DNA from 3 places in the Kluyvera fluvialis genome. Region 3 is predicted to be linked to each of the others. Evidence: predicted binding sites of a transcription regulator. Region 3 holds the regulator's gene; each other region holds the start of a gene.
What was found. The regulator PurR, encoded in region 3, represses purine synthesis genes. The targets are predictions, from matches to a motif close to CANGCAAACGTTTGCNTG.
Positions count from the first base shown of each region.

Region 1: AC6I4B_RS00625 (nucleobase:cation symporter-2 family protein) is a predicted target of PurR. The motif match lies at 1,921-1,938, and genes of this name have one in related genera.
Region 2: purH (bifunctional phosphoribosylaminoimidazolecarboxamide formyltransferase/IMP cyclohydrolase) is a predicted target of PurR. The motif match lies at 1,810-1,827, and genes of this name have one in related genera.

Region 1 is NZ_AP046142.1:127,980-131,258, reverse strand. Features, by position in the region: gene glpK (glycerol kinase GlpK) at 1-457, shown strand, start outside; gene gltS (sodium/glutamate symporter) at 507-1,709, opposite strand; gene AC6I4B_RS00625 (nucleobase:cation symporter-2 family protein) at 1,992-3,279, shown strand, end outside.
Region 2 is NZ_AP046142.1:4,618,045-4,621,323, reverse strand. Features, by position in the region: gene purD (phosphoribosylamine--glycine ligase) at 1-98, opposite strand, end outside; gene purH (bifunctional phosphoribosylaminoimidazolecarboxamide formyltransferase/IMP cyclohydrolase) at 114-1,703, opposite strand; rRNA gene AC6I4B_RS21780 (16S ribosomal RNA) at 2,328-3,279, shown strand, end outside.
Region 3 is NZ_AP046142.1:2,394,259-2,397,537, forward strand. Features, by position in the region: gene punC (purine nucleoside transporter PunC) at 1-275, opposite strand, end outside; gene punR (DNA-binding transcriptional activator PunR) at 387-1,298, shown strand; gene purR (HTH-type transcriptional repressor PurR) at 1,317-2,342, opposite strand; gene AC6I4B_RS11430 (hypothetical protein) at 2,473-2,652, shown strand; gene cydH (cytochrome bd-I oxidase subunit CydH) at 2,636-2,725, shown strand; gene AC6I4B_RS11440 (MFS transporter) at 2,886-3,279, shown strand, end outside.

The sequences.
Region 1 (3,279 bases), 2.3 Mb from region 3:
CCTCGGCGCACCATACTGGGATCCGTATGCGCGCGGCGCGATTTTCGGCCTGACCCGTGGCGTGAACTCCAACCACATCATCCGCGCAACGCTGGAATCTATCGCTTACCAGACGCGCGACGTGCTGGAAGCCATGCAGGCTGACTCCGGCATTCGTCTGCACGCCCTACGCGTAGACGGCGGCGCGGTGGCCAATAACTTCCTGATGCAGTTCCAGTCCGACATTCTGGGCACTCGCGTTGAGCGCCCGGAAGTGCGTGAAGTGACGGCGCTGGGCGCGGCTTATCTGGCGGGTCTGGCCGTCGGCTTCTGGCAGAACCTTGATGAGTTGCAGGAAAAAGCGGTGATTGAACGTGAATTCCGCCCTGGCATCGAAACCACCGAGCGCAACTTCCGCTACAGCGGCTGGAAGAAAGCAGTGAAACGCGCGTTAGCGTGGGAAGATCACGAAGAGTAAGACGTCCGCAGGTAAAAAAATGCCGGAGTTTATCTCCGGCATTTTTGTCTTAACCAAATATCGGCAGCATTAAATACAGCTTAATCACCAATGCGTTAACGATGTCGATAAAGAACGCGCCAACCATCGGCACAACTAAAAATGCGGTATGTGAAGGGCCAAAACGCTCGGTAATTGCCTGCATATTGGCAATCGCCGTTGGCGTTGCGCCTAAGCCAAAACCACAATGCCCCGCCGCCAGCACCGCCGCATCGTAGTTTTTGCCCATCAAACGATAGGTGACGAAAATAGCGTACAGCCCCATCGCCACGGTTTGCACCGCCAGAATCACAATCATCGGCAGGGCGAGATCCGCCAGTTCCCACAATTTAAGGCTCATCAGCGCCATGGCCAGGAACAGCGACAAACTCACGTTCCCCAGCACCGACACCGCGCGGTCGAACACTCGGTAAAAGCCCATCAGCGCCAGGCCATTACTGAGGATAACCCCGACAAACAGCACGCAGACAAACGTTGGCAACTCCAGCGCCGTGCCCGCCAACAGTTGCGCAATCACCTTCCCTAACGTCAGGCAAATCGCAATTAAGGCAATGGATTCAATTAATACCAGCGAGGTGATAGTCCGCCCCACGTCCGGCTTTTCGAACGCGGTCGGCACTTCCTGGTCGTCCGGCGTGCCGTTCGGCGACGACGAATGCTTCACCAGATAACGCGCCACCGGGCCGCCAATCAAGCCGCCCAATACCAGGCCGAACGTCGCACAAGCCATTGCCACTTCGGTGGCGTTGGTAAAACCATAGCGTTCGATAAACAGCTTACTCCACGCCGCGCCAGTGCCGTGACCGCCCGACAGGGTAATCGACCCCGCCAGCAGGCCCATCAGCGGATCAAGCCCCAGCAGTTTCGCCATGCCGATGCCTAGCGCGTTTTGCAGCAGCAGCAACCCTACCACCACAATCAGGAATGTCCCCACCACTTTACCGCCCGCGCGCAGGCTGGCGATGTTCGCGTTAAGGCCGATGGTGGCAAAGAACGCCAACATGAGTGGGTCCTTCAGGCTCATATCAAAATCGATTTCCCAGCCCATGCTTTTTTTAAGCACCAGTAGCGCCAGCGCAACCAGCAGGCCACCCGCGACGGGTTCAGGAATGGTGTATTTTTTCAGGAAGGCGACGCTCTGGACCAGCTTTCGTCCCAGCAGCAACACCAGCGTTGCAGCAACGAGCGTCGATAAGGTATCGAGATGAAACATAATTACAGCTCCTTATTAAACGCATGATCCATTCATACGCGACAAATTTCCCATGTCGTAATGGCCTCATCATGAGGCACGGCACAAAGTTTAAGCACGAAAACTAAAAAAGTGATAGGAAAATGTATGGTTACTCATCTATTGCACAATAGCGTTAGCGCCAACCCACGCCGTTTGTCCGGTTATTTTCCGTAATAATTTGCGCATCATCAAAGCAACCGTTTGCTTTTACCAACCAGTCCGCTAAAATCGCCACTTTTCCACCACGGGATTGCCTCTGAGATGTCCGCTAATACTCTCGAACAAGCCGATGCGCAACCGGTTGCGCATAAGCAAACTAGCGAATTAATTTACCGCCTGGAAGATCGCCCGCCGCTTCCGCAAACCCTCTTTGCCGCGCTCCAGCACCTGCTGGCGATGTTTGTTGCGGTCATTACACCGGCGTTGCTCATCTGCCAGGCGCTGGGTTTGCCAGCCGAAGATACCCAGCACATTATCAGCATGTCGTTATTCGCTTCCGGTGTTGCGTCCATTATTCAGATTAAAGCCTGGGGGCCGGTCGGTTCCGGCCTGCTGTCGATTCAGGGCACGAGCTTCAACTTTGTTGCGCCGCTGATTATGGGCGGCACGGCATTAAAAACTGGCGGCGCAGACGTGCCCACCATGATGGCGGCGTTGTTCGGCACACTGATGCTGGCGAGCTGCACTGAGATGGTGTTATCTCGTGTTCTGCATCTGGCGCGCCGCGTCATCACCCCACTGGTTTCTGGCGTGGTGGTAATGATTATCGGCCTGTCGCTGATTCAGGTTGGTCTGACGTCCATCGGCGGCGGCTACGCAGCGATAAGCGACAACACCTTCGGCGCACCGAAAAACCTGCTACTTGCGGGGATCGTATTAGGGCTGATTATCCTGCTCAACCGCCAACGCAACCCGTATCTGCGCATTGCTTCGCTGGTTATCGCGATGGCGGCGGGCTACCTGATGGCATGGCTTCTCGGCATGTTGCCGGAAAACACCACCCCGACCAACAGCAGTCTGATCATGGTTCCTACCCCGCTGTACTATGGGCTGGGTATCGACTGGAACCTTCTGCTGCCGCTGATGCTGGTATTTATGATTACCTCGCTGGAAACCATCGGCGACATTACCGCGACGTCCGACGTTTCTGAACAGCCGGTTTCCGGGCCGGTATACATGAAACGCCTGAAAGGCGGCGTACTGGCAAACGGCCTCAACTCCTGCGTTTCCGCCATCTTCAACACCTTCCCGAACTCCTGCTTCGGGCAGAATAACGGCGTTATTCAGTTGACCGGCGTCGCCAGCCGCTATGTGGGTTTTGTGGTTGCGTTGATGCTTATCGTGCTGGGCCTGTTCCCGGCGGTGAGTGGTTTTGTACAGCACATTCCTGAGCCGGTGCTCGGTGGCGCAACGCTTGTGATGTTCGGCACTATCGCGGCCTCTGGCGTGCGTATTGTCTCTCGCGAGCCGCTAAACCGCCGCGCGATCCTGATTATCGCCCTGTCTCTGGCCGTGGGTCTTGGCGTTTCTCAGCAGCCACAGATCCTCC
Region 2 (3,279 bases), 2.2 Mb from region 3:
CCCGGCGCAACAAATACGGTATCAACCAAAGGCGACTGCGCCGCTTTCCAGGCCAGCGCGTGTTCGCGCCCGCCATTGCCAATCACTAATACTTTCATCGTCTGCTCCGTAGATTAATGGCGGAAGTGGCGCATATCGGTGAAGACCATCGCGATACCGTGCTCATCGGCGGCGGCAATCACTTCATCATCGCGGATAGAACCGCCAGGCTGGATAACGCAGCTCACGCCTGCCGCAGCGGCAGCATCAATCCCATCGCGGAACGGGAAGAAAGCATCGGACGCCATCGCGGAACCTTTTACTTCCAGACCTTCGTCAGCGGCTTTGATACCGGCGATTTTGGCAGAATAAACGCGGCTCATCTGGCCTGCGCCTATCCCGATAGTCATGTTTTCTTTGGCATAAACAATGGCGTTGGATTTCACGAACTTCGCCACTTTCCAGCAGAACAGCGCATCGCGCAGCTCTTGCTCGGTCGGCTGACGTTTGGTGACGACGCGCAGTTCGCTTTCGCCCACCATACCCAGGTCGCGGTCCTGAACCAGCAGACCGCCATTAACGCGTTTGAAATCCAGGCCCGCAACGCGCTGCGCCCACTGGCCGCAGGTCAGAACGCGAACGTTCTGCTTGGCTGCGGTGATTTTCAGCGCTTCGTCCGTGGCTGAAGGGGCAATGATCACCTCAACAAACTGGCGAGAGATAATCGCTTGTGCGGTTTCGGCATCCAGTTCGCGGTTAAACGCGATGATGCCGCCGAATGCGGAGGTAGGGTCGGTTTTGTACGCGCGATCATAGGCGTCAAGAATAGAGGTGCTGACCGCCACGCCGCACGGGTTAGCGTGCTTGACGATGACACACGCTGGCTCGGAGAACTCTTTCACACACTCCAGCGCTGCGTCGGTGTCGGCGATATTGTTGTAAGAGAGCGCTTTACCCTGCACCTGCGTTGCGGTAGCAACCGAAGCCTCTTTTACATTCTCTTCTATATAGAAGGCAGCCTGCTGGTGGCTGTTTTCGCCGTAGCGCATATCCTGCTTCTTAATGAAGTTCAGGTTCAGCGTACGTGGGAAGCGACCTGCGGCTTCCTGGCTTTCACCGTGATAGGCCGGAACCATACTGCCGAAGTAGTTGGCAATCATGCTGTCGTAAGCGGCGGTGTGTTCGAAGGCTTTGATGGCGAGGTCGAAACGGGTTTCCAGCGTCAGGGAACCTTCGTTGGCGTCCATCTCTTTAATAATGGCGTCGTAGTCGCTGCTCTTCACCACGATCGCAACATCTTTATGGTTCTTGGCAGCGGAGCGCACCATAGTTGGGCCGCCGATATCAATATTCTCTACGGCATCTTCCAGCGAGCAGCCTTCGCGGGCGACGGTCTCGGCGAACGGATACAGGTTAACGACTACCATATCGATAGGCTGGATGTGGTGCTGTTCCATAATCGCATCATCCTGGCCGCGACGACCGAGAATGCCGCCGTGTACTTTTGGATGCAGGGTCTTCACGCGTCCATCCATCATTTCCGGGAAGCCGGTGTAATCGGAAACTTCGGTCACTGGCAGGCCTTTCTCTGCTAACAGGCGCGCAGTGCCACCTGTAGACAGCAGCTCCACTCCACGTGCAGAAAGTGCCTGAGCGAATTCGATGATACCGGCCTTGTCAGAAACACTGAGCAGAGCGCGGCGGACTGGACGACGTTGTTGCATGGTAAATCCCCTGGATTTGACTATTACAGAGAGCGTTAGGTGAATTCTTGGATAAAAACTCAGCTAACGCCCCTTACGGGGCATCCTTGTTTTGCGGTGGCATTGTAACGAAAACGTTTGCGCAACGCTCGCGAATTTTTCTCTTTCCTTTTGTTCCTCTTTTTTACCCTACGTATAAAGGCTAAGAGAGCGCGATAGAGGGCGGTGAGGGCATCGATTTGTGGATAACTCTGTGTGTAAATGGGTATAAAGCGGGTTTCTGCTGGGGATTGCAGCAGTCAGTCATTTTTCTGCAATTTAGGGGTTGCGGACTCTCGGGAACTCCCTATAATGCGCCTCCATCGACACGGCGGATGTGAATCACTTCACACCAGATAGCCGGTTCGGTTGAAGAGAAAAAAATCCTGAAATTCAGGGTTGACTCTGAAAGAGGAAAGCGTATTATACGCCACCTCGCAACGGTGAGCTTAACGCCGCGTTGCACTGCTCTTTAACAATTTATCAGACAATCTGTGTGGGCACTCAATGATACGGATTCTTAACGTCGCAAGACGAAAAATGAATACCAAGTCTCTGAGTGAACACGTAATTCATTACGAAGTTTAATTCACGAGCATCAAACTTAAATTGAAGAGTTTGATCATGGCTCAGATTGAACGCTGGCGGCAGGCCTAACACATGCAAGTCGAACGGTAGCACAGAGAGCTTGCTCTCGGGTGACGAGTGGCGGACGGGTGAGTAATGTCTGGGAAACTGCCCGATGGAGGGGGATAACTACTGGAAACGGTAGCTAATACCGCATAACGTCGCAAGACCAAAGTGGGGGACCTTCGGGCCTCACACCATCGGATGTGCCCAGATGGGATTAGCTAGTAGGTGGGGTAATGGCTCACCTAGGCGACGATCCCTAGCTGGTCTGAGAGGATGACCAGCCACACTGGAACTGAGACACGGTCCAGACTCCTACGGGAGGCAGCAGTGGGGAATATTGCACAATGGGCGCAAGCCTGATGCAGCCATGCCGCGTGTATGAAGAAGGCCTTCGGGTTGTAAAGTACTTTCAGCGAGGAGGAAGGTGTTGTGGTTAATAACCGCAGCAATTGACGTTACTCGCAGAAGAAGCACCGGCTAACTCCGTGCCAGCAGCCGCGGTAATACGGAGGGTGCAAGCGTTAATCGGAATTACTGGGCGTAAAGCGCACGCAGGCGGTTTGTTAAGTCAGATGTGAAATCCCCGGGCTCAACCTGGGAACTGCATTTGAAACTGGCAAGCTTGAGTCTCGTAGAGGGGGGTAGAATTCCAGGTGTAGCGGTGAAATGCGTAGAGATCTGGAGGAATACCGGTGGCGAAGGCGGCCCCCTGGACGAAGACTGACGCTCAGGTGCGAAAGCGTGGGGAGCAAACAGGATTAGATACCCTGGTAGTCCACGCTGTAAACGATGTCGACTTGGAGGTTGTGCCCTTGAGGCGTGGCTTCCGGAGCTAACGCGTTAAGTCGACCGCCTGGGGAGTACGGCCGCAAGGTTAAAACTCAAATGAATTGACGGGGGCCCGCACAAGCGGTGGAGCATGTGG
Region 3 (3,279 bases):
CGCACCCACAGCATCCCCAGACAGCCGATAGCGAAAATGGTTAACCCCGTCAGCAAAATGGGCTTGCGCCCGTAGCGGTCGGACAACGGCCCCCACAGTAGTTGTGCTACTGCGAAACCGGCGAGGAACAGGCTCAGGCTGGCACTGACCGCAGACGCTGGGGTTTGTAAGTCTTGCTGGATGGCAGCAAATGCAGGTAGATACATATCGGTGGCCAGAAAGCCCAGCACGCTAAGCCCTGCGAGCCAAACTAAAAAACCTTTCCCAGGTTGCATAAATCGCCCTTTTTATTGTTAGTGAACAGAGTCGCTGAGTGTAGAGAGTGCATTCGAGCTTGTGAAACGCTAATATTTGAGTCATGGATTCAAAATTTTTGCAGGCAGAAAATGTGGTCTGAATATTCGCTGGAAGTGGTTGATGCAGTTGCGCGTAACGGCAGTTTCAGCGCTGCCGCACAGGAGCTGCACCGTGTGCCTTCTGCTGTAAGCTACACGGTACGTCAGTTAGAGGAGTGGCTTGCTGTGCCGCTGTTTGAACGTCGCCATCGTGACGTTGAACTGACGCCAGCCGGAGCATGGTTTTTAAAAGAAGGGCGATCTGTTATCAAAAAAATGCAGATCACCCGTCAGCAGTGCCAGCAGATAGCGAATGGTTGGCGCGGGCAGTTGGCGATTGCCGTGGATAACATCGTCAAGCCACAGCGCACCCGGCAACTGATTGTCGATTTCTATCGTCATTTCAGCGACGTTGAGCTGATTGTGTACCAGGAAGTGTTCAACGGCGTGTGGGATGCATTAGCTGACGGTCGCGTGGAGTTAGCGATCGGCGCAACGCAGGCGATTCCTGTCGGGGGGCGCTTTGCCTTTCGTGATATGGGGATGCTCAACTGGCACTGCGTGGTGTCTGGCTCGCATCCGCTGGCGAAAATGACGGGGCCATTGAGCGACGATGTGTTGCGCAACTGGCCATCGTTGGTGCGCGAAGATACCTCGCGCTCGTTGCCAAAACGGACAACCTGGCTGCTGGATAACCAAAAAAGGGTGGTCGTGCCGGATTGGGCATCATCAGAAACCTGTATTTCGGCGGGGTTATGTGTGGCGATGGTGCCGGGGCACGTGGCGCAACCGTGGCTGGAAAGCGGTGAATGGGTCGCGCTGGAGCTGGAAAACCCTTTCCAGGATGCCGCCTGTTGCCTGACGTGGCAGCAAAGCGATGCTTCTCCGGCGTTAAGCTGGTTGCTGGAATATTTGGGCGACAGTGAAACGTTAAATCAAGAGTGGCTGCGGACGCCCGAGTAGGGCATCCGCAAAAAGCGATTAACGACGGTAATCGCGATAAGGACCATCGGCAACCGAGCGACGCTCGATAAGACGCGGGTGGACTTCAATCGACTGTGACTCTTCGCGCTTGCTGACAATTCTGTCCATCAGCATATTGAAGGCTGTTTCACCAAGCGAATCTTTCGGCTGGTGAATGGTTGTCAGCGCTGGGGTAAAGAAGCGCGAGTTACGCACATTATCATAACCGATCAGCGAAATGTCCTGCGGCACGCGCAGCCCCATTTCGTCAGCGGCGCACAGCGCGCCCATCGCCATGATATCGCCACCGCAAAAGATAGCGGTTGGGCGAGGATGCTGCGACAAAATTTGCTGCATCGCGCGATAGCCGGATTCTGGCTCAAAATCGCCTTGTACAATCCAGTTAGCCGGTACGTTGATTTGTACCTCTTCCATCGCTTTCATAAAGCCCGCCAGACGCCCGGCGCCGGTGTTGCGCTCCAGCGGCCCTGGGATCACGCCGATATCGCGATGACCGCGTTCGATCAGATAACGGCCAGCCATATAGCCGCCTTCAAAGGCGTTATCGATTACCGAATCGGTAAAGTCGGCTTTGGCTTCGCCCCAGTCCATCACCACCATTGGGATGTGGCGATATTCTTCGAGCATCGTCAGCAGAGGCTCTGGATACTCAGAGCACATGACCAACAGGCCATCTACGCGTTTTTGCGCCATCATCGACAGATAGGCGCGCTGTTTTTCCAGGTTGTTCCACGCGTTACCCAGAATCAGCGTATAGCCTTTTTCGAAGCAGTTTTTCTCAACGGCTTCGATAATTTCGGCAAAGTAGGCCGCTTCGCTGCTGGTGGCTAACAAACCAATGGATTTGGTGTGATTAACCTTCAGGCTACGGGCAACGGCGCTTGGCGAGTAGTGCAACTCTTTAATCGCCGCCCAGACCGCTTCACGCGTTTCCTCGGCGACAAAACGCGTTTTGTTAATTACATGTGATACGGTTGTAGTGGAAACGTTTGCGCGCTTCGCTACATCTTTAATAGTTGCCATTCCATCTCACTCCAGACCCTGGCCTGCCCCTGAAAAAATCGAAAGGAAAACGTTTGCCTTCACACACCCTGGCGCAATTTGTGAATTGCGATTCGCCGGGAAAACGATACAGGACGACAGGAGGGGGTCAATGGCCGGTACGCTTTTAAATAAGCGTCGAATTTTGGCCTATCTTGACGCAAAGTGGAAGAGCAAAAACAAACATCCTGCTAAATCTGTGAAGATTTTTATGATTAACTGTGCAAAAATGAGTAAGGTCAGTTTTGCTGTAGCAATAAAAAGGAGAAAAATTGATGAGTACCGAACTTAAGCTGTCGCTCTCTACTACCGTTGTAACGCTTGCGCTGATTGTCGCCGCAGCGTTCACTGCCATCCTGCATTAATTCCCCTGTGAGGGGGCTGCCGCTCCCTCATCATCCGATTGTTAGCAAATAAGCAATAATCTTTTGCTATTTTGTACGCTTCTGCTTTTCTGTGATTAATGTCATGCTTTTAACATCATATTGATGTCGCACTCTCGATGCGGCTAACCGGAGTTATGGCATGAAAATTAATTTCCCATTATTGGCGCTCGCCATTGGGGCTTTTGGCATTGGCACTACCGAGTTCTCCCCGATGGGCCTTTTGCCGGTAATTGCGAAGGGTGTGGATGTCTCAATTCCCGTTGCGGGAATGTTGATCAGCGCTTATGCGGTTGGGGTGATGGTGGGTGCTCCGTTGATGACGCTGCTGTTATCGCACCGTGGGCGACGCAATGCGCTTATCTTCCTGATGGCGATATTTACCCTCGGTAATGTGCTCTCGGCGCTGTCGCCGGATTACACCACATTGATGTTATCGCGCATTATTACCAGCCTTAACCACGGCGCATTCTTTGGTTTAGGTTCGGTAGTGGCGGCAAGCGTAGTGCCCAAACACAAACAGGCCAGCGCGGTCG